DNA from 4 places in the Streptomyces sp. NPDC005794 genome. Region 2 is predicted to be linked to each of the others. Evidence: riboswitches for the same ligand, from Rfam matches in the RefSeq annotation. Region 2 holds a riboswitch; each other region holds the start of a gene.
What was found. Region 2 has a riboswitch for cyclic di-AMP ahead of ACFYQ5_RS29725 (M23 family metallopeptidase). Riboswitches for the same ligand answer to the same signal wherever they lie in the genome.
Positions count from the first base shown of each region.

Region 1: another riboswitch for cyclic di-AMP. It lies ahead of ACFYQ5_RS11835 (transglycosylase SLT domain-containing protein); the one in region 2 lies ahead of ACFYQ5_RS29725 (M23 family metallopeptidase).
Region 3: another riboswitch for cyclic di-AMP. It lies ahead of ACFYQ5_RS29245 (M23 family metallopeptidase); the one in region 2 lies ahead of ACFYQ5_RS29725 (M23 family metallopeptidase).
Region 4: another riboswitch for cyclic di-AMP. It lies ahead of ACFYQ5_RS23990 (transglycosylase family protein); the one in region 2 lies ahead of ACFYQ5_RS29725 (M23 family metallopeptidase).

Region 1 is NZ_JBIAIN010000006.1:133,667-140,906, reverse strand. Features, by position in the region: gene ACFYQ5_RS11870 (ATP/GTP-binding protein) at 1-81, opposite strand, end outside; gene ACFYQ5_RS11865 (DUF742 domain-containing protein) at 59-412, opposite strand; gene ACFYQ5_RS11860 (roadblock/LC7 domain-containing protein) at 409-831, opposite strand; gene ACFYQ5_RS11855 (ATP-binding protein) at 828-2,246, opposite strand; gene ACFYQ5_RS11850 (hypothetical protein) at 2,251-2,409, opposite strand; gene ACFYQ5_RS11845 (SIS domain-containing protein) at 2,806-3,699, shown strand; gene ACFYQ5_RS11840 (hypothetical protein) at 3,768-4,343, opposite strand; gene ACFYQ5_RS11835 (transglycosylase SLT domain-containing protein) at 4,555-5,418, opposite strand; cyclic di-AMP (ydaO/yuaA leader) riboswitch at 5,423-5,609, opposite strand; gene ACFYQ5_RS11830 (hypothetical protein) at 5,966-6,196, shown strand; gene ACFYQ5_RS11825 (ferredoxin) at 6,337-6,528, opposite strand; gene ACFYQ5_RS11820 (cytochrome P450) at 6,581-7,240, opposite strand, start outside.
Region 2 is NZ_JBIAIN010000022.1:97,162-104,401, forward strand. Features, by position in the region: gene ACFYQ5_RS29710 (DNA topoisomerase (ATP-hydrolyzing) subunit A) at 1-1,953, opposite strand, end outside; gene ACFYQ5_RS29715 (M16 family metallopeptidase) at 2,399-3,751, shown strand; gene ACFYQ5_RS29720 (M16 family metallopeptidase) at 3,778-5,160, shown strand; cyclic di-AMP (ydaO/yuaA leader) riboswitch at 5,352-5,520, shown strand; gene ACFYQ5_RS29725 (M23 family metallopeptidase) at 5,533-6,321, shown strand; gene ACFYQ5_RS29730 (GntR family transcriptional regulator) at 6,542-7,240, shown strand, end outside.
Region 3 is NZ_JBIAIN010000021.1:136,205-143,444, forward strand. Features, by position in the region: gene ACFYQ5_RS29210 (ABC transporter substrate-binding protein) at 1-192, shown strand, start outside; gene ACFYQ5_RS29215 (hypothetical protein) at 262-483, opposite strand; gene ACFYQ5_RS29220 (hypothetical protein) at 586-744, opposite strand; gene ACFYQ5_RS29225 (FAD-binding oxidoreductase) at 953-2,338, opposite strand; tRNA gene ACFYQ5_RS29230 (tRNA-Met) at 2,774-2,847, shown strand; gene ACFYQ5_RS29235 (TipAS antibiotic-recognition domain-containing protein) at 2,979-3,176, shown strand; gene ACFYQ5_RS29240 (PP2C family protein-serine/threonine phosphatase) at 3,310-4,467, shown strand; cyclic di-AMP (ydaO/yuaA leader) riboswitch at 4,701-4,853, shown strand; gene ACFYQ5_RS29245 (M23 family metallopeptidase) at 4,865-5,905, shown strand; gene ACFYQ5_RS29250 (aldo/keto reductase) at 6,048-6,992, shown strand; gene ACFYQ5_RS29255 (PrsW family intramembrane metalloprotease) at 6,997-7,240, opposite strand, start outside.
Region 4 is NZ_JBIAIN010000015.1:100,113-107,352, forward strand. Features, by position in the region: gene ACFYQ5_RS23965 (serine/threonine-protein kinase) at 1-1,132, shown strand, start outside; gene ACFYQ5_RS23970 (SurA N-terminal domain-containing protein) at 1,323-1,979, shown strand; gene ACFYQ5_RS23975 (nucleoside triphosphate pyrophosphohydrolase) at 2,009-3,016, shown strand; gene ACFYQ5_RS23980 (cytochrome P450) at 3,013-4,308, shown strand; gene ACFYQ5_RS23985 (transglycosylase family protein) at 4,416-5,405, shown strand; cyclic di-AMP (ydaO/yuaA leader) riboswitch at 5,696-5,867, shown strand; gene ACFYQ5_RS23990 (transglycosylase family protein) at 5,868-6,560, shown strand; gene eno (phosphopyruvate hydratase) at 6,878-7,240, shown strand, end outside.

The DNA of each region.
Region 1 (7,240 bases), on a different contig from region 2:
GACGACGAGTTTCATCAGGGTCTCGGCGGCACTCGGCAGATAGCCGATGACGCCCCGGTCAGTGGAGGGAACGGAGTCCAACGAGCAGCCTCTCGACGAGCGACCGGTCGATCTCACCGGCGCTGGGGATCGGTGGTCGAGCGTGCAGATGTCCTGCGGCCACGAGGTCCGTGGCCAGGAAGACCGTGGCGCTGACCGGGAGGTCCAGATGGGCAGCGCATTCGACGACGGTGAGGGCCCCCGGTTCCAGGAGCTCACACAGCCTGCGCTGCTCCGAACCGCTGTCCGGCGGCAGGGCCGCGTCCGCGCGGATGAGCACGGCGAGCCGGTCGAGCGCGGGACCCGTGGGCGTGGAACGGCCACCGGTGACCAGGTAGGCGGGGATCAGGCGGCGGCCTGGGCCTGGGGTCATGGCCGGGTGGCAGCGTCCGGTTGGCGGGTGGGGGCGTGCATGGCCCTGGTCAGCGCGGTGACCTGCACCTGCATCTGGTAGGCGATGTTCCCCAGATGGGCGTCGGGGGCCGCGAACAGGGCCAGCGTGGTGTTCTTGCCGGCCGGTACGACGACGGCGAAACCCAGATCGGACTCCACGACCGTCTGGGCCAGGCGCGGCGACTCGGCCTCGGTGAAGGCGGTGGTGAAGGCGCGGGCGGCCGCGTGCAGGGTCGCGGTCATCGCGGCGACACGCTCGGCGGACGCACGGTCCAGGCCGGGCGACGCGCCTTCGACGAGCCCGTCGCCGGTGGCGACCACGGCGTGCTGTACGCCGGGCAGCTCCAGCAAGGGGGTCAGCACCCAGGCGAGGTCACCGGCGGTGGGGGTGGTGCTCACGTCTCGTCGTCTCCTTGGTCGTCCGATGGGGATGCTGAGGGTGCCGGGGGCCCGGGCGCCTTCCTGCCGCTGAGGGTGCCCTCCTGGAGGGCGGCCCAGGCAGCTCCGGCCTGCTCGGGTGTACGGAGCGCGGGCTCCTCCGCCTCCTGCTGCGGATCCGTCGACGTCTGCGGGGCGGCCGTCCGGGGGGATCTGCGCCGCCGGGTGGGCAGTTCCACCGGGCCCGTCCCTCCTCGGACTGCGGGGACGCCGAGGGCCGGGGGCACGTCAGGTGCGGCGGGCACGGCGGGTTCGGCAGTCACGGCGGGTGCGGCAGTCACGGCGGGTGCGGGCGAGGGGCTTTCGGCCCCGGCCCCCCGTGCGTGCACCGGCTTCGGCGCGAGCACGGACAGCGTCCGGTCGTCGTCCATCACGGTCAGCAGATGGGTTGGGATACGCAGCATCGTGCGCATCCCCCCGTACGGCGACGGCTCGATGTGGCAGCTGAAGCCGTACCGCGCGATGAGCCGCCCCACCACGGCGAAGCCGGTCTGCGGCGGGTCCCCCAGCTCGGTGAGCAGTACCTCGGAGGGACCGGCCAGCAGGGCCCGGGCCCGCTTCAGCGCGTCGTCGTCCATGCCGATCCCGGCGTCGTCGACCAGGATCAGGGCCCCGCGCCCGGCGGTCTGCTGGACCGTCACCGGCACCTCGGTGTCCGGGTGCGAGTACGCCGTCGCGTTGGCCAGCAGCTCGGCGAGCGCGATCGCGAGGGGTTCGGCGGCCCGGGCGACCAGGGCGAGCCGCTCCTGGCGCAGATGGTTGGCGACCTTGATCCGCTCGTATCCCGCGACCCGGGACTGGGCGCCGAGCACGACCTCGACGAGCGAGGAGTTCTGCCGGGCGAGTCCCGGCCAGGCATCGCAGAGCACGGCCGTGGCCTGGGTGCGGCGCAGCGCCAGTTCGTTACGGAAGTCGAGCTGCAGGATCCGCGGGTCGTCGTACTCGTGCTGGAGTTCCTGCAGCAGGTGCTGCGACTGGTTGAGCAGCGACTGGATCTTGGCCGAGGTGCCGCGCATGGCCGCGCGCGCTGCCGCGTCCACGCGCCGGCGTTCCTCGAGAACCGCCGTGCGCGCGGCCTGCACGGCCTCGGTCAGCAGACGTGCGGCGTCACCCTCGATCTCCGCGGCCTCCCGCAGCCCGGGAACGGGTGCGGTCCGGTGGGAGAGAGCGATCGCCGCGGCGGGTATCCGCTTCTGGGCGAGCTGGCGGATCTCCTCGGTGAGGGCGAGAGTGCGGGCCTCGGCCGCCTTGGCCTGACGCTCGATCAGCTCCACGCGCGCGGAGGCCGCGTACGCGTCCCGCGTGGCCTGCTGCATGCGGGCGACCGACCACAGCGCCCCGGCGACGGCGATCAGGGCCACGATCCATGCCACCACGGTGTCACCACGTCCCTGTGGTCGGGGCCTGGGTGCCGTTCCGCAGCGTGCCGCGCGGCGGCACGGGGAGCCCTCGGCCGGCCAGGCCACAGGCCCACTTCGCCGGCGACCAGGCGCACGGCCCCTCGCCGAGGTCCACGACGTCCCCACCCCTGATCGGCATGGGCCGATTATGCCGACCGCGCGTTCGAACTCGGCCACTCCGCACACCCTCTGGCGTGAAACAGACCCTCGCCCGGGCCACCCACCACCCGTGGGTGACCGCCCGGGGTTGCCGCAGATCCACCCGACAGGGGATTTCCTGCCTGATGTACGGGGATATCGTCCGCCGGCTTCGCGCCGTACGCCGGATACCCACACGGCGATGACAGAACCGGATTGCGCCGACTACTCGCCGAGCTTGGCCGAAAACCGCCGCTGCACACAGCGGAGAGGCGGAACCAGTTTGCTTGTTCCTGCTCGATTACCCCGACTAACATGCAAAATTGAACACGTGGGCATCGATTTCACCCAGCCCCACCCCACCAGAGGCGAACAGCAGCGGAAGCGGAGTGCGGACATGTCGCATGTCGAGACCGAGACAGCCGGCCAGCCGGAGTGCTGGCGCCGCGCCGCGGAGGTCGCCGTCGACCGGAAGGGCGCGCTGCCCGCCACCGGTGAGCGCATCGCCGTCGTCGGCTGCGGGACGTCGTACTACATGGCGCAGGCGTACGCCTCGCTCCGTGAGGCCTCCGGACAGGGCGAGTCGGACGCGTACGCGGCCTCGGAGTTCCCCTTCGGGCGGGCGTACGACCGGGTCGTCGCGCTGACGCGTTCGGGCACCACGACCGAGGTGCTCGGTCTGCTGACCCGGCTGCGGGGGGCCGTCCGGACCGTCGCCGTGACCGCCGACCCGCACACCCCCGTGACGGCCGCCGCCGACGACGTGGTCGTTCTCGACTTCGCCGACGAACGGTCCGTGGTCCAGACGAGGTTCGCGACCACCGCGCTGACCCTGTTCCGCGCCCATCTCGGGATGCACACCGAAGACGTCGTACGCGACGCCGAGACCGCCCTGGCGGAGCCGCTGCCCGAAGGGCTCCTGGACTGCTCCCAGTTCAGCTTCCTGGGGCGCGGCTGGACGGTCGGGCTCGCCAACGAGGCGGCGCTCAAGATGAAGGAGGCGTCCCTGTCCTGGACCGAGTCGTACCCGGCGATGGAATACCGCCACGGCCCCATCAGCATCGCCACGGCCGGTACCGCGACCTGGATGTTCGGCACCGCTCCGGAGGGACTACGGGAGCAGGTGCTGGCGACCGGAGCCCGTTGGGTGGAGAGCGGCCTGGACCCGCTGGCCGACCTGGTCCGGGTCCAGCGGCTGGCGATCGCCCGTGCGGCGGCCCGTGGCCTCGATCCCGACCTGCCGCGCCATCTGACCCGCTCCGTGGTGCTCGACGCGGCAACGGGGGCCTGAAACCGTCAGGGCGTGCCGCGTACCGGGCCGGCGAGCAGCCCGGTACGCGGCCGTGACCGTGGTGCGGGTCAGGCCTCCTCGAAGTAGGCGTCCAGCGCCTCGTCGAGCTCCGCCGTCCACGTCTTCAGGTCGCTGCGGGCGCCCGCCTCGACCTCGGCGTTGAACCACCGACGGCTCGACAGGTGGACGGTCACGGTGAACCGGCGCCCGAAGCGGCCGGTCCTGACCTCGACCGCGCCGATCTCGGACCAGTCGAACTCCGCCTCCTGGTCGTCGAGCCGGAAGCGGACGCCCTCGGCGTCCGCCCTGATCGATCCGCGCCGGTCGCTGACCTCGAAGACGGGGCCGTCCCCGTCGTCGGCGCCCCCGCGCACGGCCTCGGCATCCGGTGTCACGCTGTCGTCGGGGGCCGCGCCGCCGTCCGCGACCGCGTCGTCGGCGGCCGTGGAATCGTCCACGGCCTCCTCGGCCGCCCCCTCGGCGGGCACGTCCACGCCCTCGGGATCCCGGTCGCCTTCGGGCTCCGCCCTCTCCGCTTCCGCCTCCGTCCGCGCGGGGGCAGGGGCCGTCAGGCCGGGGATGTACGCCGGGTCTGTCCCCGCGGCGAACTCGGGCTTGGTCTTCGAATCTATGCGCTGCTCCACGGCGGGCAGTATGGACGACGAACCTGTACGAGACCAGTCACCCGGGTTCGAACCGGCCTGTCGCCGGTGCGCCGGCCTCCGTGACTCGACGACGCGGCCTCCCTTCGGGAACGACTGACGGGTGGTACGGGTTCCGCCGAACCCGTACCACCCGTCAGCCCTGTCCCTCCGTCACACGCCCGTGCGCCGGCGGTCCCGCCTCGGCGAGGACTCAGTAGGCCCCGAAGACGTTGTCGATCGAGCCGTACTTGTCCGCGGCGTAGTTGCACGCCGCCGTGATGTTGGCGACCGGGTCGTAGCTGTCCGTCGACGTACCGGGCACGTGGTAGGCCTGGAACGTCGGGTCGATGACCTGCAGCAGGCCCTTGGACGGGATGCCCGCGGCGGCGTTGGAGTCCCAGTTGTTGATGGCCATCGGGTCGCCGGCGGACTCGCGGATGATGTTGCGGTGGATGCCGTCGTAGCTGCCGGGGATGCCCTGCTCGGCCATGATGGCCAGCGACTCCTTGATCCAGCCGTCGAGGTCGTTCGTGTACGTCGCCGGCTCGGCGGCGGGAACGGCTTCGGCGGCGGGAACGGCTTCGGCGGCGGGGGTGCTCGTACGCTCCGAGCGGTCGGCGCGGTCAGCGCTCTCCTCGGCCCGGTCGGACGAGGCGGAGGCCTTGGATTCGGCCTTGTCGGCCTTGTCCGCCGACTTGTTCTCGGCCTTGGCGTCGAGGGTCAGCTGAAGACCGGGGTGAATCAGGTCGGGGTTTCCACCGACGACCTTCTGATTGTCCTCGTACAGGGCCTTCCAGCCGCCGCTCACGGAATGCTCGCGGGCGATCTTGGCAAGGGTGTCGCCCACGACCACGGAATAGGTGGCGGTCTCGGACTTCTGCGCAGTAATTCCCTTTCCGGATACGGCAGTCGACGTCGCCGCCTTTTCGACGGCGACCGGCTGGGCCGGGGCGGCGAAGGCGCCGGTCGCACCGATCACGGGGAGGGCCAGGGCGGCTCCACCCGTGCTCACGGCGATGATGCCGCGGGTCAGCGAACTGGTCCTGAAACGACGGTGCTTACCATTTTCGGGCATGCTGAATTCCTCTCCGTCGCCTGCGAAGTGAGCTGTCGGGTTCGAGCTGGAGATGCCCGGCCGCACGCGAATGCGACTTCACCCCGAGCCGCTCCGGAAACCGGATCGGCGCTTACTTGGGTCCCCCGCTCCTGCCGTACGAAGAAGTGGTCGGGTCACCGGGCGGCGGCAGGATTCGGCGTTCCGTCCGGAGTGATGGCGACCGTAGGCGAGAAATAGGGAAAGGAACAAGCCTGGCGCGGTGATCACAATTCATTGGCAAGATCAATTCACGGGAATTCATGTAATCCACCCCACATCGCGCCCACCCTTCCCGTTGGCACAGAAGGGAACCGACTGCCGAGCCCTCGCGTCCGGGGCGCATGAGGTGACCCTGGTCACGGAGTCCGATTCGGGCGATTTGCTCCCGAGCGAAGGGGTCAGGTCGCACGAAATGGCCTTTTATGGATTACGGGATTAATTTAAAAAATGAGATCAAATCGGGCATACGGCTCATGGGTGAAGGCGCCGGGCATGCCGAGAGCGTCCGCGTGGAACCGATCCGGCCATGACCGACAGCCCGTACGCCTCGACCCCACGGATCACCGTCCTGCCCGTTCAGCCCGGGGACCCGCCCTTCCGCATCGTGGAGATCGACGGCGAGGTGGTCGGCAGCGCGACCGCCATGACGGACGTACTGATCGCTGCCGCGGCCGCCGGGATTCCGGTCCATGACCTCGACGACCCGGCGGCCGTCCGGTGGGTGGGGGGCGGGAAGCTCAGCTGGAAGCCCCGCTGAGCGGCCGTCCGGACGCACCACGACACAGGGAGGACGCACCACGACGGAGCAGTGGCCCGCAGCAGCCCGTAAGGGTCTGCTGCGGGCCACTGCGGGCCGAGGGGCCCGTCCCTCCGTGGATCCCGGTCGTCCGCCTCGCGTCAGTCCTGGATCATGATGGCGAGTGCCGGGCACACGGCCGCGGCCTGCTGGACGTCGTCGGCCCGGTCCGAGGACGGCTCGGGGTCGAGCAGTACGGCGATGCCGTCGTCATCCTGGTCGAACACGTCGGCGGCGGCGACCACACATTGTCCGGACGCCACGCACTTGTCCTGGTCGAGGATCACTTTCATGAAGACTCCTTCGTCGTCGGTGCCGTGGTGAGACAGGTGGGGAGGTGAGAGGTCACCAGGCCACGGGCAGTTCGTAGACGCCGTAGACGGCCCCGTCGTGTTTGAACGACAGCTCCTCCAGTGGGGCGTCCAGGCGCAGTGTGGGGATGCGCCGGTAGAGGGTGCTGTAGACGACCTGCAGTTCCATGCGCGCCAACGGCTGACCGAGGCACTGGTGCACTCCGAAACCGAAGGCCACATGGCGCCGGGCGTCGCGCCGGAGATCGAGCCGGTCGGGGTCGGCGAAGACCTCCGGGTCACGGTTGCCGATGTCGTTGGGCACGATGATCCCGTCGCCCGCCCGGATGACCTCGCCGCCCATCTCGATGTCCTCCAGAGCCACGCGACGGCGGCCCCCGTGGGTGATGTTGAGATAGCGCAGCAGCTCCTCGACGGCACCGGCGACCACCTTGGGGTCCTCGGTGTCACGCAGCAGGGCGAGCTGGCCGGGGTGTTCGAGTAGGGCGAGGGTACCCAGAGCGATCATGTTCGCGGTGGTCTCATGTCCGGCGAGCAGCAGCAGGACGCCCATCTCGGCCGCCTCGCGGCGGGAGAGTTCGCCCCCCTCGACCCGGGTACCGAGTCCTGACAGGAGGTCGTCCGCGGGCCGGGCGATCTTGTGGCCCATCAGCTCGTCCAGATATCCGATCAGATTGCCGTGGGCCTCGGCCCG
Region 2 (7,240 bases):
CAGCGAGATGACCTCCAACTCGTCCTTGTTGGCCGGGTAGTCGGGCACCACTCGCTTCACCACCCCCTGCAGGGTGCCGATGGCCAGGCCGGGCGCCTCCTCGTCCAGGGTGGTGAGGCAGACCAGCTCCTCGTCCGGTTCCAGCGTCAGGAACTCCGAGACCTGAGCCCCGCCCGACAGGTTCGGTGCCGCATGGGTGTCCGGCAGCTGCGGCAGGTCGATCACCGAGAGCCGGAGCAGCCGGCCCGCGGACGTCACCGCACCCACGTCCCCGCGTGCCGTCGCGGCGACGGCCGAGACGATCGCGTCGTGCTTCGTGCGCCTGGCGTCCTCGGCCTGGGCGACCGGCTCCGCGTTGGCCGTGCGGGCCAGGAGGCCGGTCGAGGAGAGGAGCACCTGGCAGGGGTCGTCGGCGACCTCCAGCGGAACCGAGGCGATCTGCGAACCCGCCGACTCCAGCAGCACGGTGCGCCGATCGGTGCCGAACTTCTTGGCCACCGCGGCCAGTTCGGACGAGACCAGCTTGCGCAGCTCGGCGTCCGACTCCAGGATCGCGGTCAGCTGGGCGATCTCCTCGGCGAGCTTGTCGCGCTCGGTCTCCAGCTCGATCCGGTCGAAGCGCGTGAGCCTGCGCAGCGGGGTGTCCAGGATGTACTGGGTCTGGATCTCGCTCAGCGAGAAGCGCTCCATCAGGCGCTCCTTCGCCTGCGCCGAGTTGTCGCTGTCCCGGATGAGGCGGATGACCTCGTCGATGTCCAGCAGCGCCACGAGGAGACCCTCGACCAGATGCAGCCGGTTACGGCGCTTGGTCCTGCGGAACTCGCTGCGCCGGCGCACCACGTCGAAGCGGTGGTCGAGATAGACCTCCAGGAGCTCCTTGAGCCCCAGGGTGAGCGGCTGTCCGTCGACCAGCGCCACGTTGTTGATGCCGAAGGACTCCTCCATCGGCGTCAGCTTGTAGAGCTGCTCCAGAACGGCTTCCGGCACGAAGCCGTTCTTGACCTCGATCACCAGACGCAGACCGTGCGCCCGGTCGGTGAGGTCCTTGACGTCCGCGATGCCCTGGAGCTTCTTCGAGCCGACGAGGTCCTTGATCTTGGCGATCACCTTCTCCGGGCCGACGGTGAAGGGCAGTTCGGTGACGACGAGACCCTTACGGCGGGCCGTGACGTTCTCTATGGCCACCGTGGCGCGGATCTTGAACGTGCCGCGCCCGGCGGCGTAGGCGTCCTTGATGCCGCCGAGGCCGACGATCCTGCCCCCGGTGGGCAGGTCGGGCCCCGGGACGAAGCGCATGAGCGTCTCGAGGTCGGCGCCCGGGTGCCGGATCAGGTGGCGGGCGGCGGCGATGACTTCACCGAGGTTGTGCGGCGGCATGTTGGTCGCCATGCCGACCGCGATGCCGGAAGCACCGTTGACCAGGAGGTTCGGGTACGCCGCCGGGAGGACGACCGGCTCCTGCTCCTGGCCGTCGTAGTTGGACTGGTAGTCGACGGTGTCCTCGTCGATCGACTCCGTCATCAGGGATGTGGCGTCGGCCATCCGGCACTCGGTGTACCGCATGGCGGCCGGCGGGTCGTCGTTGCCCAGTGAGCCGAAGTTGCCGTGCCCGTCGACGAGGGGCAGGCGCATCGAGAACGGCTGTGCCATGCGCACCAGTGCGTCATAGATCGACGCGTCACCGTGTGGGTGCAGTTTGCCCATCACGTCGCCCACGACACGGGCGCACTTCACATAGCCGCGGTCGGGGCGCAGCCCCATCTCGTTCATCTGGGACACGATGCGGCGGTGCACGGGCTTCATGCCGTCGCGGGCATCGGGCAGAGCCCTGGAGTAGATCACCGAGTACGCGTACTCGAGGAAGGAGCCCTGCATTTCGTCGACGACGTCGATGTCGAGGATCTTCTCCTCGAAGTCGTCCGGCGGCGGGGTTTTCGTGCTGCGGCGGGCCATCGCGGCTGCGACTCCTTCACAGATTCTGTCGGGCAACCTCAGGTTCTGACGCCGACCATTGTGGCCCGCCGTACTGACAACGCCGACCTCGACCCGTCCGAAGCGGCTCCCGGGGCCCCGCAGAGCCCCTGTTTACGGCAGCATCTACGACAACATTCACCCGACGGGAACTTCGCCAGGTGCCCGTGCGCTTGGCCGGACCGTCCGGCACATGGTGGGTGGAGGAAGGAGCGGGGCTGGGTGCGTGCGGCCGAAAGGCGGAGGATCGAGGCCGTTGGGGTCTCCCCTGCTCGAACGAAGTTGAGAGCTTGGGGAAGGAGCCATGGTGATTGACGACAACGTGGCAGATGTGCGTGCCCAGCTCCGCGACGCCGCCCACCATCTGCCGGACGGTCTTAGAGTGGCAGGTCCGGCAGGAAATCCTGTACCGATCGAAGGGACGTACATGCCCATGGGTCACACGGCCACAGCCCAGGCCGGTTCCGGCGGCTTGACGGCGACCGAGCACCGTCTGGCCAATGGCCTGCGCGTGGTGCTCTCCGAGGACCATCTGACCCCCGTCGCCGCGGTCTGCCTCTGGTACGACGTCGGCTCCCGGCACGAGGTCAAGGGACGTACCGGCCTGGCTCACCTTTTCGAGCACCTGATGTTCCAGGGCTCGGGCCAGGTCAAGGGGAACGGGCACTTCGAGCTGGTGCAAGGGGCCGGTGGATCCCTGAACGGGACGACCAGCTTCGAACGCACCAACTACTTCGAGACGATGCCTACGCACCAGCTGGAGCTGGCCCTGTGGCTCGAGGCCGACCGGATGGGCTCACTGCTCGCCGCGCTCGACGAGGAGTCCATGGAGAACCAGCGCGACGTCGTCAAGAACGAGCGCCGCCAGCGCTACGACAACGTCCCGTACGGCACCGCCTTCGAGAAGCTCACCGCCCTCGCCTACCCGGAGGGCCACCCGTACCACCACACGCCGATCGGCTCGATGGCCGATCTGGACGCGGCGACCCTGGAGGACGCGCAGGCGTTCTTCCGGACGTACTACGCGCCGAACAACGCGGTGCTCTCGGTGGTCGGGGACATCGACCCGGAGCAGACGCTCGCCTGGGTCGAGAAGTACTTCGGCTCCATCCCCTCCCACGACGGCAAGCAGCCCCCGCGCGACGGCTCGCTGCCCGCCGTCATCGGCGAACAGCTGCGCGAAGTGGTCCAGGAGGAGGTCCCCGCGCGTGCGCTGATGGCCGCCTACCGGCTGCCGCACGACGGCACACGCGAGTGCGACGCCGCGGACCTCGCACTGACCGTGCTCGGCGGCGGCGAGTCGTCCCGTCTGCACAACCGCCTGGTCCGTCGCGACCGTACGGCGGTGGCAGCGGGATTCGGGCTGCTCAGGCTGGCCGGCGCGCCCTCGCTGGGCTGGCTGGACGTCAAGACGTCCGGTGGCGTCGAGGTGCCCCAGATCGAGGCGGCCGTGGACGAGGAGCTCGCCCGCTTCGCGGAGGAGGGCCCCACACCGGAGGAAATGGAACGCGCCCAGGCGCAGTTGGAGCGCGAGTGGCTGGACCGTCTCGGTACGGTCGCCGGCCGCGCCGACGAACTGTGCCGGTACGCCGTCCTGTTCGGTGACCCGCAGCTCGCCCTGACCGCGGTGGGCCGGGTGCTCGACGTGACGGCCGACGAGGTCAAGGCCGCCGCCCGGGCGCATCTGCGCCCCGACAACCGTGCGGTCCTGGTCTACGAGCCGGTCGAACCGGCCGACGAGACGGACGGCACCGACGCGCACGAGGGGGCGGACAAGTGACCGACGCCGCCGTGACTGGAGTAGCGATGGAGTACCACCCGCAGCCGACCGCCGGCGAGGCCAGGCCCTGGGCCTTTCCCGCGCCCGAGCGTGGCGCCCTGCCCAACGGGCTGACCGTGCTGCGCTGCCACCGCCCCGGCCAGCAGGTCGTCGCGGTGGAGATCTTCCTCGACGCCCCGCTGGACGCCGAGCCCGAGGGCCTGGACGGTGTGGCCACGATCATGGCGCGCGCACTGTCCGAGGGCACGGACAAGCGCTCGGCGGAGGAGTTCGCCGCCGAGCTGGAGCGGTGCGGCGCCACGCTGGACGCCCACGCGGACCACCCGGGTGTCCGGGTCTCCCTGGAGGTCCCGGTCTCACGGCTGACCAAGGCCCTCGGCCTGGTCGCCGAGGCCCTGCGGGCCCCGGCCTTCGCGGAGAGCGAGGTCGAGCGCCTGGTGGGCAACCGCCTCGACGAGATCCCGCACGAGCAGGCCAACCCGGCCCGCCGGGCCGCCAAGCAGCTCTCCAAGGAGCTCTTCCCCGCCACGGCACGGATGTCGCGTCCGCGCCAGGGCACCGAGGAGACGGTCCGGCGCATCGACGCCGCCGCCGTGCGCGCCTTCTACGACGCCCATGTGCGCCCGTCCACCGCGACGGCGGTCGTCGTCGGCGACCTCACCGAGGTGGACCTGGACGCACTGCTCTCCGAAACCGTCGGGGACTGGTCGGGCAACGCCGGCCAGGCCCGGCCGGTGCCCCCGATCACCGCGGACGACACCGGCCGTGTGGTCATCGTGGACCGCCCCGGAGCCGTGCAGACCCAGCTGCTGATCGGCCGGATCGGCGCCGATCGGCACGACAGCGTATGGCCCGCCCAGGTCCTCGGCACGTACTGCCTGGGAGGCACGCTCACCTCCCGGCTGGACCGGGTGCTGCGCGAGGAGAAGGGCTACACGTACGGCGTCCGGGCCTTCGGGCAGGTGCTGCGTTCGACGGCGCCCGGCTCGTCCTCCGGGGCGACCGGCGCCGCGATGCTCGCCATCAGCGGTTCCGTCGACACGGAGTCCACCGGTCCCGCGCTCGACGACCTGTGGAAGGTCCTGCGCACCCTGGCGGCCGAAGGGCTCACCGATGCCGAGCGCGAGACCGCCGTGCAGAACCTCGTGGGCGTGGCCCCGTTGAAGTACGAGACGGCGGCCTCCGTCGCGGGCACCCTGGCCGACCAGGTGGAGCAGCACCTTCCGGACGACTACCAGGCCGAGCTGTACGCACGCCTGGCCGCGACCGGCACGGTCGAGGCGACCGCCGCCGTGGTCAGCGCGTTCCCGGTCGACCGGCTGGTCACCGTCCTGGTCGGGGACGCCGCGCAGATCGCCGAGCCCGTGAGGGCGCTCGGTATCGGCGAGGTGTCGGTCGTCACCGGCTGACAGAACGGGACATGGCGGACCCCGGCGAGTGCACGCTCGCCGGGGTTCTGTCATGTGTCCGTATCGCGAGGAAAGTTGTCATTCATCCTGTGGGATGTGCGACAAAAGCCCCTTCCCGTTTGGTGGGGAAAAGCGGCCCGCTCTAGCGTCGGCTCGGCTGTCCGCCAGACGAATGCCGCGTCCGCGGCGCCGGACAGCCATCGCCGAGTCCCCGTCAGGCGCGAGCCTGGGGAGCCGGGGACCCAATAAGTCCCTGGGGTGAATCGGATCCCTGTACCTCGTCGGAGGCTCAGGGGCCCGTAGGAGACCTTCCTGCTCCGAACCCGTCAGCTAACCCGGTAGGCGAGAAGGAAGGAAAGGACCAGCCCCTCCATGGCGTTCATCCGTGCCACCGGGAAGCACCGTGCCCCGAGCCGCCTGACGCGCAAGAGCGCCGAGGTCGCCGGCATCGCGGCCCTGGCCACCGCCGGCGTCATCGGCACCACGGCCTCCCCTGCCCTCGCCGCGGACTCCGAGGCCGTCACCGCCACCGGTCTGACCCAGGCCGTCGCCCTCGACACCACCCTCGCCGCGCAGATCGACGCCCAGGCGAAGGCCCAGCAGCACCAGGCCGATGTCGCCGCCAAGGCCAAGGCCGAGGCCGAGGCGGAAGCGAAGGCGAAGGCTGAGGCCGAGCGCAAGGCCGAAGCCCGCGCCAAGGAGGCACGTGAGGCCGAAGCGCGGGCCGCGCGCGCCGCCGAGCGCGCCCGGTTGAACTCCTTCCACCTCCCGGTCGCCGGCTCGCACGTGACCACCGGCTACCAGTCGGGTGGCGCGCTCTGGTCCTCCGGCAGCCACTCCGGCGTGGACTTCCAGGCGGCGTCCGGCACCCCGGTCGTCGCCGTCGGCGCCGGCACGGTCGTGGAGGCGGGCTGGGGCGGCGCGTACGGCAACAACATCGTGCTCCGCATGAACGACGGTACGTACACCCAGTACGGCCACCTCTCCTCGATCGGTGTCTCCGTCGGTCAGAGCGTCGGCTCGGGCGAGCAGATAGGCATCTCCGGCTCGACCGGCAACTCCACCGGGCCGCACCTGCACTTCGAGGCCCGGACCACCCCCGAGTACGGCTCGGACATGGACCCCGTCGCCTACCTCCGCGCCCACGGCGTCCAGGTCTGACCCACGCCGCACGACATCTCTCGGACGAAGGCCCCGGCATCCGCCGGGGCCTTCGCGGTGCCCCGGGGAGGGGCCCGCAGAAGCCTCGCGGAAGTGCTCCCTGGCCAAAAGATATCCATGGATTCCACCCCGCCATCGGAAATTCCGGCCGGTTGCAATAGAGTCACCGAACAGGCGTCGATCGGCCGCGTTCCGCGGAGATTAAGGCGGAGGTTCGGACATGCGCATTCCCGCGTATTCGGTATGCACGGCAATCCGTGACGACATCGTCTCCGGTGTCTTCGAGCGCGGCAGCCGCCTCACCGAGGAGGTGCTCGCGCGTCGCTACGGCGTCTCCCGCGTCCCCGTACGCGAGGCGCTGCGCACCCTGGAGTCCGAGGGGTTCGTCGTCACCCGCCGGCATGCCGGCGCCTGTGTCGCCGAACCCACGGAGCAGGAGGCCGCCGACCTCCTCGAGATCCGGATGCTCCTGGAGCCCCTCGGAGCCGCCCGTGCGGCGCAGCGCCGCACCGAGGCGCACCTCAAGGTGCTCCGCGGCCTGGTCAGGCTGGGGCAGGAGCGGGTGCGCAGGGGTGAGGGGGAGGATCTGCGCTCCCTGGGCGGCTGGTTCCACGAGACGCTGGCGCAGGCCTCGGGCAGCCCCGCGCTGATCGCACTGCTCACCCAGCTCCGGCACAAGATCGCCTGGATGTACGCCGTCGAGCAGCCGGCCCGCCCCGCGGACTCCTGGGCCGAGCACGGCGCCCTCGTCGACGCTGTGGCACGCCGTGACACGGAGCGGGCCAGGGCGCTCGCCACCCAGCACGCCGAGCGGGCCACCGCGGCCCACCGGCTGCGGCGCACGGACCTGCCGGGGCGCGCGGTGGGAACGTCCGGGGTGAGGACTTCGCAACACCCCGTAAACACCGCGGGAGTCCGC
Region 3 (7,240 bases), on a different contig from region 2:
CTGTTCTCCGGCGACACCAAGATCGTGCAGCTGCCCTACTACCTGCCGGACTGGAACACCCTGTCCAAGGCCGACAGCGAATCGGGCTTCCAGAAGGTGCTGCTCGGCAAGACGAGCGCCAAGGACTTCCTGGACACGCTCGCCGAGAACCTCGACGAGGCCCAGGCGGAGTGGAAGGAACAGCAGGGCTGAGCCACCGCTCGGTCAGGTACGCCTGTCCACCGTCACGTCCCGTGGGCAGGGCCGGTCCAGGCCCTCTTCTCAGTCCAGGCCCTCTTCCCTCAGCTCGTACATCAGGAGGAACGTCCGATAGGTCTCCGCGGACACGTCCAGGCAGATGTCCGGCCGGTCGGTCCACGTCGACGTGTTGTCGAGGGCCTTCCGGCAGGCCGCCTCGGTCTCGGCCTCGGACGGGATGTTCGAGATGTACGCGGCGATCAGCAGGACCACTGCGAGGACGACCACACCGATTCGGATGCGCATGGTCGATCAACGACCGTGCGGCCGGGCCGGTCACTGAAGGCCGGTCACCGAGGTCCGTTCACCAGGGGCCGGTCACTCGGGGGCCGGGCAGGGGACACCCGGTCATTCGGGTTCGTCCGTGACCGGCGGCAGATCGGGCTCGATGAACAGGTTCGCGTACTGCGGCGTGGGCCGGGGCGCCGTGGTGCCCGGGTCGGCGGTCGCGGTCGCGGACGCGCCGTCGGAGTGCCGCTGGGTCGTGCGGGCAGGCATGTCGGTCATCTCAGGTGTCCTGTACGTAGGTGTGCGGTGAGAGCCCTGTGACCGAGTCGCTGCGGTTCATCCCGGACTGGTCCCGACCGGTAGGGCTACGAGGTGCCGCTACCGGTGCCGCGCCGCTCCGGGGGCGTCCGGAATCATCATGCGGTGCATGCAGACTGTAACCCTCCCAGCACGGCTTTCCACCGGTATTGCGAGCCAGGCGTGACGGTCAGTGCGGCGGTGCGGGCTCGATGTTCTGGTTTGCGTGGAAGAGGTTGTGCGGGTCGTAGGCCCGCTTGGCCTCCGCGAGCCGGTCGTAATGACCGCGGTAGGTCGCCCGGACGCGGTCCTGGGACTCGCCGGTACCGAGGAAGTTCACGTAGCCGCCGCCCATGGAGTGCGGGTGCAGCGCGTCCCAGTAACCGACGGCCCACTCCCGCAGTGCCGCCGCGTGGGCCGGTTCGGGGTCGATGCCGGCGATGACACCGGACCAGAGCGCGTCGCGGTAGGCCCAGGCCGTGTCGTCGGGACCGACACGGCCCGCGGCCCCGTCGACCGGGTACAGGTGCATGGTCGACAGGCCGCTGGGGAGCTTCTCCGCGAAGGAGGCGTGCACGTCGATGGCGTCGTCCGTGATCCGGTCGAAGAAGTCGCCGCGCCAGTACCACTGCAGACCGGTCGGCAGCAGGGTGTCGAACATGGACTGCAGGGCGGGGTAGGGCATCGGCGCGGTGAAGTGGAAGGCGGGCGTCCCCGGCTCGTTCACCACGGCGAGGGTCTCGCCCAGGGCTTCGGGGTCCGCCGTCGAGGACCAGACGACACCGCACATCTTCCGCCCGTGGATCTCCTCGGGGAAGGGCGGACCGGGCGGGACGGTCAGCGAGGCGAAGAAGCCGTACAGGTCGTCCGGCGCCTGCGGCAGGAAGTCGCGGTACCAGCGCATGACGTCGTGGAGGAGTTCCAGGGGCCACACGGTGATGGCGACCCCCACCGTGTCCACGGGGTGCAGCTCGAAGTCGAACGACGTGACGATGCCGAAGTTTCCGCCGCCGCCGCGCAGCGCCCAGAACAGGTCCGGGTGCTCGCTCGGGTTCGTGGCGACGAAGCTGCCGTCGGCCAGGACCACGTCCGCGGAGACCAGATTGTCCACCGAGAGGCCGTACTTGCGGGTGAGGTAGCCGTGACCGCCGCCGAGGGTGAGACCGCCGATGCCGGTCGTGGACATGATCCCCGCCGGGGTGGCGAGGCCGAACGCGTGGGTGGCGTGGTCGAAATCGCCCAGCGTCGCCCCGCCGTCGGCCTGAGCGGTCTGGGTGGCCGGGTCGACCCGCACGCCGCGCATGGGCGAGAGGTCGATCGTGACGGCGTCGTCGCTGAGGCCGAGTCCGGGGCCGCTGTGCCCGCCGCCCCGGACGGCCACGTCCAGGCCGTGTTCGCGGACGAAGTCGACGGCCGCCATGACGTCCGCCGAGTCGCGGCACTCGACCACGGCCGCCGGCCTCTTGTCGATCATGGCGTTGTAGACCGTGCGGGCCCGGCCGTACCCCGGGTCGTCCGGGCCGATGACCGGGCCGCGCAGAGCGGTTCTCATCGTTTCGAGCAGGGCGCCGTCCATGACCATCTCCTGACGCGCGTGCGCCCGGCCTCCCCTGGCCACCCCCCCCCGCATCGGGTGAGGCTGCTGGGCAGCCGACACCGGCACCCGAAGGATGCCGGGCAGACGGGACCGAACACCGAAAGGCTTGTCCCTCCAGCGTCCCGCTGCTCCGGATACGGCGCAATCGCGGAGCGCCGTCCCTGCGGTGGGCTGAGGCGTTCTCCTGAGCCGGCTGCCGCGCCCCTTGGCCCTCCGCACCGGCGATACGCAGGATCGAGGGGTGCGGAAACACCCTTGGGGGCGCCACTGTTCTTGGCAACTACGCGGTGTACAGGCTCTGTTGGCGCATTGCGTCGGGCCGGGAGGTCCCCCGGTGGCGAGGGGTGGTGGGGTGCGGCCGCCCCATGTGGTCGGAGCACCCTCCCGGATGGCGTAGAGTTGCAATCACAACGGCGCGGGGTGGAGCAGCTCGGTAGCTCGCTGGGCTCATAACCCAGAGGTCGCAGGTTCAAATCCTGTCCCCGCTACTAAAAGACAGAGGCCCGGATCCTTTCGAGGATCCGGGCCTCTGTCGTATGCCGTCATCCGGTCTTCTCGCGCCGAGCCGCACGGGACTACGGGGAGGCGAGGGCGGCCGGCTTCGGCGCCGGCGGCGAAGGTGCGGGACATCGCGCGACGGCACTGCGCGTGGCTCTCGGCGACCATGGAGGTCACCCGTTCGTATGTGACCGGCACCGGCGAGATGTACGTCGCCGATCCGCGCTTCGGAAGGAACTACGATCGGCGGGGAGACGGAACAGCCGTCTTCGTACGGGATGCACTGACGATCTACGCGCAGCACCGGCTCTTCGACTGACCCTTTGCGGCCGGGGCTCCGGCGCACTCCTCCCTTTGGCCGATGACGAGTCGCCGCTCGGCGCGGCTCCGGCCAGCCTGGGTGGGGCGCGGTACCGTCCGCAGCCGTGGGTGGACCGGGCAGGAGTGCACAGGTGGGGAAGCGGGACGGACGGCGAGGGAGGGCTGCCGGGAACGCCCGTGCCCGTCAGTTCGTGCGCGTGCTGCCCGCCCTGATGATCTGCGCCGGAGTGATCCTCGATCTCGTGACGCCGTCGGCGGTCACCGCCGTCCCGCTCTTCGCGGCCGCCCCGCTGATCGCCGCCCCGTTCTTCTCGCTGGCCGGCACGGTGCGGGTCGCGGTCATCTCGATCCTCGTCGTGCTCGCCATCCGCGTCTGGGACGGCCTGCTCACCGACGTCGTGCCGGTCACCGACCTGCTGACCCTGGTCACCGTCGCCGTGCTCTCCCTCGTCATCAACCGCGTCGTACGTCGCGGGAACGAGCAACTGGCCTCTGCCAGGGTCATCGCGGAGACGGCGATGCGCGCGGTGCTCCCGACGCCCGAGGACCGGATCGGCGGGCTGCTGGTCGCCGCGCGGTACGAGGCGGCGCAGGCGGACGAGTTCGTCGGCGGCGACCTGTACGCCGTCGCGAACACTCCGTACGGGGTGCGCCTGGTCCTCGGTGACGTACGGGGCAAGGGGCTGGACGCCGTGGCGGCGGTGGCCGTCGTGATCGGGGCGTTCCGGGAGGCCGCGGAACAGGAGCTGTCGCTGGAGGGGGTGGTCCAGCGGCTGGAACGGGCGCTGGCCCGTGAGAACTCGCGGCGGGGCGGGCTCGACTCCATGGAGGGGTTCGTCACCGCTGTCCTCGCGGAGATCCCGGCCGGATCCGACACGATGCGGGTCGTCAACCGCGGTCATCCCGAGCCGCTCGTGCTGCATGCGGACGGGGCGCTGGACGTAGTGTCGCCGACCGTGCCCGCGCTGCCGCTCGGGATGGGGCTGGACGTGTGGCCGGACCGGTCGGACGAGTGGTCGCTGCCGGCCGGTGCGATGTTCCTGGCGTTCACCGACGGGCTTTCCGAGGCGCGGGACGCGAAGGGTGCCTTCTACGATCCGGCGGACCGGCTGCGCGGCCGGCTCTTCCCGGGGCCCGAGGAACTGCTGTCCGCGCTCACCGACGACGTACGGCTGCACACCGGCGGCCGGTCGACGGACGACCTGGCGCTCCTCGCGGTCGGGCGTCCCGCGCGGGGGCAGCAGGAGCGGCGGACGACGGTGAAGATCGTGCGGCGGGACAGTGAATGACCGGTCGCGACCGTCGGTAGTCGAAAGACCCCGCTCCGCATAACATTTGACGCACCGTCAGAAACTGCCGCATGGGTGAGGGGTACTCAAGTCGCCCGTTTGCGCCCGATTGACACCCGAAAGTCCAGGCCGCAGCGGCGAATGAACTGTGGGAACAGCTTGGAATCGGACCCGGGTGTCTATTAACGTTCGATAACGCAGCGCGGTTGTACCTGTCGTCGCAAGAGGCGGCACCGTGCGCAGCGCCGAATTCCGCAAGGGAACCGGGGAACCACCTACATGGGGTGAATCGGACACCTGCGTCTCGTGAGAGACGAAGGGGCCCGTAGGAGACCTTCCTGCTCCGAACCCGTCAGCTAACCCGGTAGGCGAGAAGGAAGGAAAGGAGTGCGCCCACGTGGCGTCCAACCAGCCTGCCCCCGAGGCACCGTCATCCTTCAGGACCGGAAGCCTCGGTGATGAGGACAGGACGTGGGAGGAATGGAACCCCACCGAGGAGTCCATCCGTCCCGTACGCGGCCGGCATCGCGTAGCCAAGCAGCGCGGCCTCGCCCGTAGCTCCACCGTCCTCGGCGTCGGGGTCATCGCGGCCGTCGGAGCGGGTGGCATGGCCACCGCTCAGAGCAAGCCGCCGGTCTCCATCTCTCTTCCCGATTCCATCGCGGACAATCTCCCCGACGCCAAGTCCCTTCCCGGCGTGGGTGCGTTCATGTCCGGCGACTCCGACTCGGACCACGAGACGGTCGCCGCGTCCTCCCCGCTCACCACTGCGGGCATCACCGCCACCGAGGCCGAGCAGGGCACCACCGACGCCGGCGAGGCGCTGCGCGCCCGCATCCTCCAGCAGGCCGAGCAGCAGCAGGCCGGAGCCGACGCCGAGGCGAAGGCCGCGGAGGAGCAGGCGGCGCTCGAGGCGGCCGCGGCCCAGGCCGCGAAGCAGCAGAGCGACGCCGAGGCCGAGGTCGCCGCGAAGAAGAAGGCGGCGGAGGAAGCGGCGAAGAAGAAGGCGGAGGCCGAGCGCCTCGCCAAGCTCGCCGCCAGCTACGCCGTCCCGACCTCCTCGTACTACATCAGCTCGACCTTCGGTCAGGCCGGTTCGATGTGGTCCTCCGGCCACCACACCGGGCTGGACTTCGCGGCCCCGACCGGTACCCCGGTCAAGGCCGTCCACAGCGGCACGGTGAAGTCGGCCGGCTACTCCGGTTCGTACGGCTACCGCACGGTCCTGGAGCTCGACGACGGCACCGAGGTCTGGTACTGCCACCAGTCCTCGATGGGCGTGACCGCCGGCCAGAAGGTCACCACCGGCGAGACCATCGGCCGCGTCGGCGCGACCGGCAATGTGACCGGCGCACACCTGCACCTGGAGATCCACACCGCGGACGGCTCGGGCATCGACCCGATGAGCTGGCTGCGCGGCAAGGGCCTCACGATCTGATCCCCTCGGAACCCCGGCGGCCCTGACGCACGACCCCCCGACGTCAGGGCCGCCGGTCCGACCGGGGCCGGGAACCCGCCGCCTTCCGGCCGCCGTCCCGTGAACCGGAATAGTCGCCTGCGGCGACCGGTTGTTCTTGGGTATGACAACTCTGCGCCCACTCGGTTCTTCGAGCCTTCAGGTCTTCCCCCTCGCTCTCGGCGGCAACGTCTTCGGCTGGACGGCCGACGAGGACCGGACCTTCGCCGTCCTCGACGCGTACGTGGCGGCCGGCGGCAACTTCATCGACACGGCCGACTCCTATTCGGCCTGGGCCCCGGGCAACGAGGGCGGTGAGTCGGAGACCCTCATCGGCAAGTGGCTGAAGGCCCGTGCCCGCCGCGACGATGTCGTCATCGCCACCAAGGTCGGCGCCCACCCCGCGTACAAGGGGCTCTCGCCCACCACCGTCAAGGAGGCGGCCGAGGCGTCGCTGCGCCGTCTCGGCACCGACCACATCGACCTCTACTACACGCACTTCGACGACGAGAACGTCCCGGTCGAGGAGATCATCACCGCCCTCGACCAGTTGGTGAAGGCCGGCACGGTGCGGGAGATCGCCGCCTCCAACATCAGCCCCGAGCGGCTCCAGGCCTCGCTGGACTTCTCCGAGCGCGAGGGCCTGGCCCGCTACGTCGCCCTGCAGCCGCACTACAACCTCGTCTCGCGCGACACCTACGAGGGCGCGCTCCAGGACACGGCGGCCGGTGCCGGTCTCGCAGCGGTCCCCTACTTCGCGCTCGCCTCGGGCTTCCTCACCGGCAAGTACCGGCCGGGGGCGGCCGTCGAGAGCGCACGGGCCGAGGGCGCGGGCAAGCACCTGGAGACCGAGCGCGGCCGCAAGGTGCTCGCCGCGCTCGACAGGATCGCCCAGGAGCACGACGCCGAGATCGCCACGGTCGCCCTCGCCTGGCTGGCCGCCCGGCCGACCGTGACCGCGCCGATCGCCTCCGCGCGTACCGTCGAACAGCTGCCGGCGCTGGTGGCGGTCGGTGACCTGAAGCTGACCGGGCAGCAGGTGGCGGAGCTGACCGAGGCATCCGCCTGACGTCCTAACCCGGCGGTGCGCGGTGCCTGCCGCCGTTCTCCAGGTACGGGTTGTAGCCGCCGTAGTGCCGGTGCGGTGCGGGGAGGTGCTGCTGAGGCGGCCCGCCGTGAGGGAACTGCCGGGGGAACGGGGGCGGCGAGGGCGGCCGGTGGGCGCGCAGCCGGCCCGTCGCGTGGGCCGCGTAGGTCAGGGCCGGGCCCGCGATGTCCCGGCGGTGCCAGAGGTGATGCAGCAACTCCTGCTCGCGG
Region 4 (7,240 bases), on a different contig from region 2:
GCCCCGCAACGCGATGGTGAAGCCCGACGGCACCCTCACGGTGCTCGACCTCGGCATCGCCTCCGTCATGGACACCGACACCACCCGCCTGACCCACACGGGCTCCCCGATCGGTTCCCCCGCCTACATGGCCCCCGAACAGGCGATGGGCGGCGCCGTCGGCCCGTACACCGACCTGTACGCACTCGGTGTGCTCCTGCACGAACTCCTCAGCGGAGACGTGCCGTTCGCCGGGTCCACCGCCCTGGGCGTCCTGCACCGCCATCTCTACGAGCCGCCCCTCCCGGTCCGTCACCTCCGGCCCGAGGTCCCCGAGGCGCTCGAAGCCCTGGTCCTGCGGCTGCTCTCCAAGGACCCGCAGCACCGCCCGGCCTCCGCCCAGGAGGTCTACGAGGCCCTGCGGCCCCTGCTGCCCGCCGGTGGCGCGCCGTCCGGACCCCTCGACCCGACCAGGCCCTTCCTCCGCCCGCACGCCCCCTGGCCCGACCGTGCGGCCGTGCCGGCGCCCGCGCCCGTCCCCGCCCAGCAGGCGCCCGCCCCGCCTCAGGAGCCGCCCTCCCGGCCGAACGTGGCCCAGGCCGTCGACGACGTGAAGCGGCTGCTCGGCGAAGGCCGCATCACCCAGGCCGTCGACATCCTCGGGGGGATCCTGCCGGCCGCCGCCCAGGAGCACGGCGAGCACTCACCGGTCGTAAGGATCCTGCGCAAGCAGTACGCCGCCACGCTGATGGACGACGGCCAGTACCGCCGCGCGCTTCCGGAGCTCCGCCGCCTCGCCGACGACCGCGCGGCGGAGGCGGGCCCCGCCGACTCCCAGACCCTGCAATACCGTTACGACGCCGCGCAGTGTCTGGAACAGCTCGGTGAGGCGGCCGCCGCGCTCGCCGAGTACCGGGCCGTCCTCCCCGCCTACGCGAACGGCTACGCGAACTCCGCCGGCCCCGGCCGGGCCTTCGACATCCGTCACCGCATAGGCCACCTCCTGTTGGCGGTCGGCGACCACACGGCGGGCCGCGGTCAGTTGCAGGGCCTGCTGTACGACACGGAGCGCGCCTACGGACCCCACCACCCGCTCCCCACGGAGCTCCGCCGGCAACTGACCCACCACCGGGACGTACGCGGTTCGATGTGAGGCGGAGGGGCGGCGGGAAAGGGCGATCCGGGAGGGAACGGCAGGGAACGGGAGGGATTCCGTGCCGACCCCACACTGACCGGTCCGGAAATCGTTGGTCGAAGCAGTGGCCCGAATCACGTCCACTGCCTAACATCGATCACCGCAAGGCTTTGTGCACTGATGCACAAACTCTCCCCGGGAGGCTCCTTTGCACCGCCGACGTCGCACCGCGCTCGCCCTGTCCGCCGCAACGCTCGTCGCGGCGCCGCTCCTGACCGCCTGCGGCAGCGAGGCCCATCCGGGTGCCGCGGCGGTGGTCGGGGGCGACCGGATCGACGTGGCCACGGTCCAGCAGCAGGCGTCGGACGTACGCAGCGCGCAGCAGACGTCGGAACGGTCCGCGGACCTGGTGAAGGAGTCCGGGCAGCTGAACCGCGTCAAGCTGCACAACCTGATCTTCGGACGGGTCCTGGACCGGGCCGCGAAGGACGCCGGGGTGAGCGTCAGCCGCAAGGAGATCCAGCGGGTCCGGGCGGCGGCCACCGCTCAGTACGGTGGTGACACGGGGCTGAAGGCGGTGATGCTGGAGCAGCGCTGGGTCGCCGCCGGCCAGATCGAGGAGGACCTGCGCAAGGAGGTCCAGCTCCCGAAGCTCGCCCAGGCACTCGGCGCCGATCTGCAGACCCCGGCCGGTCAGCAGACGGTGGGGAAGGCGCTCACCGAGGCGTCGAAGGCGCTGCACATCGACGTCAATCCGCGCTACGGCAGCTGGGACGACCAGAAGATCCAGCTCAGCACCTACAAGGTCCCGTGGATCACGCAGGTCACCGCCGTCCCGGGGCAGGAGCCCGAGGCAGGCGCCTGACCCCGCCCGCCCGGGGGTAGGTTCGGGGTGTGAACGCTGAAGACCCCGGCCGTATCGTCCTGCTCACCGCCAGCCACCGGGTCGCCCCCGGTCTGCTGTCCTGGCCCGCCTGGCAGACACTGCACGCCGCGGACCGGGTGCTGTGCGCCGAGCGGGACCACCCGCAGCTGCCGTATCTGCGGGAGGCGGGGGTCGCCGTCGAGTACACCGCGCCCTCGGCCGAGGAACTGGTGGACGACTGCGCGGGCGGCCGGACCGTGGTGGTGCTCGTGGGCGGCGAGGGCAACCAGCCGCTGACCGACGGCCTGGCCCGGCTCGGCGGTTCGGGCCGGGTGCAGATGCCGGACCTGGAGCTGCTGCCCGGTTCGTACGACCTGCCCGGCGCGCGGCTCCTGGATCTGGTCCAGGTCATGGACCGGATCCGGCTCGCATGCCCGTGGACCTCGCAGAAGACGCACAAGGGCCTCGCGAAGTACGCCATCGAGGAGGCGTACGAACTGGTCGAGGCCATCGAGGACGGTGACCGCGAGGAACTCCGCGAGGAGCTCGGCGACGTCCTGCTCCAGGTCGTCTTCCACGCGCGCATCGCGCAGGAGGACCAGGACGAGCCGTTCGGCATCGACGACGTCGCGGCCACGATCGTCGAGAAGCTGATCCACCGGCATCCGCATGTGTTCGGCGACGAGACCGCCGAGACCCCGGAGGACGTCCACGCGCACTGGCTGCGGACGAAGGCGATCGAGAAGCAGCGGGAATCGGTCACCGACGGGGTGCCGCTCGGCCAGCCCGGTCTGGCGCTGGCGGCCAAGCTCGGCGGCCGGGTCCGTGCCGCGGGTCTCGACGCCGCGCTCCCCGAGGGCGACGGGGTCGGCTACCGGCTGCTCGCCCTGGCCGTGCGGGCCGAACAGGACGGCACCGACCCGGAGGCCGCCCTGCGGGCCGCCGCCCGTGCCTACCGGGACGCGATCCGGGCGGCGGAGGGGCTCGGGACCGCTCCGGACGGCGTGAGTACCGCTCCGGATAGCGTCGAGGAGTGAACGACAGCCCCGAGACGGCCTCCGCGCCCGACGCAGCGCCCGAACTCTTCACCTGGGAGTTCGCCACCGACCCGTATCCGGCCTACGCCTGGCTCCGCGAGCACAGCCCCGTGCACCGCACGGCGCTGCCCAGCGGTGTCGAGGCCTGGCTGGTGACCCGGTACGCCGATGCCAAACAGGCCCTCGCCGACACCCGGCTCTCCAAGAACCCGGCCCACCACGCGGGGTCCGCGAACGCCAAGGGCAAGACGGGCATCCCGGGGGAGCGCAAGGCGGAGCTGATGACGCACCTGCTGAACATCGACCCCCCGGACCACACCCGGCTGCGCCGGCTCGTGTCCAAGGCGTTCACCCCGCGCCGGGTAGCCGAGTTCGCGCCGCGCGTGCAGGAACTGACGGACCGCCTCATCGACGACTTCATCGAGAAGGGGAACGCGGACCTCATCCATGACTTCGCCTTCCCGCTCCCCATCTACGCGATCTGCGACCTGCTGGGGGTGCCGCGCGAGGACCAGGACGACTTCCGCGACTGGGCGGGCATGATGATCCGCCACGGCGGCGGACCACGGGGCGGGGTGGCCAGGTCGGTCAAGAAGATGCGCGGCTACCTCGCCGAACTCATCCACCGCAAAAGGGAGAATCCCGGCGACGACCTGATCTCCGGGCTGATCCGGGCGAGCGACCACGGCGAGCACCTCAGCGAGAACGAGGCCGCGGCCATGGCCTTCATCCTCCTGTTCGCCGGTTTCGAGACAACCGTGAACCTCATCGGTAACGGCACCTACGCGCTGCTGCGCAACCCGTCCCAGCGCGAACGCCTGGAGCGCTCGCTGGCCGCGGGCGAGACGGAACTGCTCGACACGGGCCTCGAGGAGCTGCTGCGCTACGACGGGCCGGTGGAGCTCGCCACATGGCGCTACGCCACCGGACCCGTGACGCTGGGAGGACAGGACATCGCGGCGGGGGAGCCCGTTCTCGTGGTGCTGGCGGCCGCCGACCGGGACCCGGAACGATTCCAGGATGCGGACGCCCTGGATCTCGCACGGAGTGACAATCAGCACCTCGGATACGGGCACGGCATCCACTACTGCCTGGGGGCGCCACTGGCCCGACTGGAGGGCCGGGTGGCGCTGGCGACCCTGCTGCGACGCCTCCCCGACCTGCGGCTCGCTGCGGAACCTGCCGATTTGCGATGGCGCGGCGGGCTCATCATGCGTGGACTGCGCACACTTCCGGTCGAGTTCGATCCCGGGCATCCGGCCGTAGAAAGTGACAGCCTGTCAACTCCGTGACTTTCGCGTGATCTCCGCTGCATCGACTTGTGACACACGTTCGAGTACGGCTAGGTTCACCGTTCGACTCACCCGTCACACATGTCAGTCACACGGAAGGCAATCCCATGGGCTCCGCGACCGGCAGACACCGTCGCCCTCGCCAGGCACCCGCCATCGTCGTCGCCGCAGGCGTCACGGGATCGGCCATCGCCATCCCGCTCCTCGGCGCGGGCAGCGCACAAGCCGCAGACGCGTCGACCTGGGACCGGGTCGCCGAGTGCGAGAGCGGTGGCATGTGGAGCGCCGACCTCGGCAACGGCTACTACGGCGGCCTGCAGTTCTCGCAGGACGACTGGTCGGCCTACGACGGCACGGACTACGCGCCCCGCGCCGACCTCGCGAGCCGCTCGCAGCAGATAGCCGTCGCGGAGAAGGTGCTGGCCGACAAGGGTCCCCAGGCGTGGGCCAGTTGCTCGGTGATTTCCGGGCTCGCCCTGGACGAGGGGCTGCCCGGCGTCGACCCGGGCGACGAGCCGGCCGCCGAGCCCTCGGACACCGCGACCCCGTCCGGGACCCCCTCGTCCGAAACGCCGGACCCGGCGGACGGGACGGCGGACACGGACGACGAGGCGAACGGCTCCGAGGACTCCGACGTCAAGGACGGCGTGGACGAGAGTGCGCCCGAGGACACGGCGGACCAGGGCGAGGAGGCCGGCGCTTCGCCGTCCGCCACTCCGTCGCCCGAGGCCTCTGGGGCGCCCGGCGCCTCGAAGGGTGACGGGGAGAAGGGCGGAAAGCACCGCGGCACCCCGGCCCCCGAGGCGAGTGCCGGGACCGGTGCGGACGACGGGCGGGACTCCGGCCGGCACGCGTCGCGCGGCGACTCCGGGGCGCGTGAGGGCGCGGAGGGGACGTACGTCGTCCGTGAGGGCGACAACCTCTGGTCGATCGCCGACTCGCAGGAGCTCTCCGGCGGCTGGTCCGCGCTCTACGAGGCCAACAAGGCCGAACTGGGCTCCGACCCGGACCTGATCCTTCCCGGCCAGAACCTGGACCTCGACCTCGTCGGGGCGGACGCGCGGGGCGACCAGGCGGAGACCACGGCCGCCAACTGATCAAAAGCGCGAAAACGCCCCGAAAGCAGGGGCAGTTCAGAGGCCTATGTCCACTTATGCGTAAGTGAGACATGGGTCTCTTTGCTTCAACTGGCGCGCCCCGTCCGTCCGATCCGTCCATATTGGCTCCGACCTGCGGAAACACCTCACTCAGTCAGGCCGGTACGCGCTGATTGGGTGTTATGTCCATCTTTGAATGTGAGGGTTGGGTGTGTTTACGGTCGGAGCCGCTCGCACCGCGGGCACCTTCGACCGTCACGCCGAATCCTGCCGTCGGCCGAAGGGGACCGACGCGTAAAGCGCCGTAGGCAGGAGCGGGGGACCCAGGTAAGTGCCGGACCCGGCCGTCGGGAGACGGATGGGGGTACGGCTAGGGGTGAAGTCGTCCGCGGGAGCGGGCGGCCGGGCAACTCACAGGCCCGAACCCGACAGCTCACCTCGTAGGCGTCGGTGAGGAGAACCATGCTGCTTTCCAGCAAGGGCAAGCACCGTCGCCCGTCCAAGGCCGTCCGCATCGCGACCCTGGCCGGTGTCACCGGTGCCGCCGTCGCCGTACCGCTCATGGGTGCGACCGGCGCCTCTGCCGCCTCCGTCGACACCTGGGACGCCGTCGCCCAGTGCGAGTCCGGTGGCAACTGGTCCATCAACACCGGCAACGGCTACTACGGCGGCCTGCAGTTCTCGCAGTCCAGCTGGGCAGCGGCCGGCGGCACCCAGTACGCCGCCCGCGCCGACCTGGCCACCAAGGACCAGCAGATAGCCGCCGCCGAGAAGCTCCTCGACCTGCAGGGCCCGGGCGCCTGGGCGTGTGCCGGTGCCGGCGGCCTGACGAACGACGGTGTGGACCCGGGTGTCGACACCGGCTCCGAGAAGAACGGCGACACGGCCCCGCAGGCCGCGCCGGAGCGCGAGGCCGAGCAGCCCGCCACGCGCAGCGAGAAGCGTGAGGCCCCCGCCGCGACCGTCACCACCCCGACCGGCGAGAAGGTCGAGAAGGGTGACGGCGAGTACAAGGTGAAGGCCGGCGACACCCTCAGCAAGATCGCCGACGCGAAGAAGGTCAAGGGCGGCTGGGAGAAGCTCTTCGAGCTGAACGACGACATCGTCGACGACGCCGACCTGATCTTCCCGGGTCAGCAGCTCCACCTGAAGTAGCCACCATCGGTCCGGGGCCCCCTCCTGCCCCGGATGCCCGGCCCGGCACGCTGACCCCCCGCGTGCCGGGCCGGGGCCGTGCCGGCCGCCCACGGGTGGGGCCCGGTCGCGGGCCCGCCGTGAGCGGGAGCGTTCGATCCTTGTGGTTACCTGCCAGTAGAATTCTGGAGCTTTGCCCGGAATGCAGGTCCTCGGGTCCTTTTTCGTCCCAGGGGACGGGCGGACGGCCGACGGAGCGGGCCGAGCCGGTTAGGCTCGTGGCGCAAGGCCACAGTGACCCTGCACAACCAGTGTCAGATCCCAGAAGGAGATGCCTCGTGCCGTCCATCGACGTCGTCGTAGCCAGGGAAATCCTCGACTCCCGGGGGAACCCCACGGTCGAGGTCGAGGTCGGCCTCGACGACGGCAGCACGGGTCGTGCTGCTGTTCCGTCCGGAGCCTCCACCGGAGCGTTCGAGGCCATCGAGCTCCGCGACGGCGACCCCAACCGTTACCAGGGCAAGGGCGTCGAGAAGGCCGTCCTCGCCGTGATCGAGCAGATCGGCCCGGAGCTCGTCGGGTACGACGCCACCGAGCAGCGCCTCATCGACCAGGCGATGTTCGACCTGGACGCGACCGAGAACAAGGGCTCGCTCGGCGCCAACGCCATCCTCGGTGTCTCGCTGGCCGTGGCGCACGCC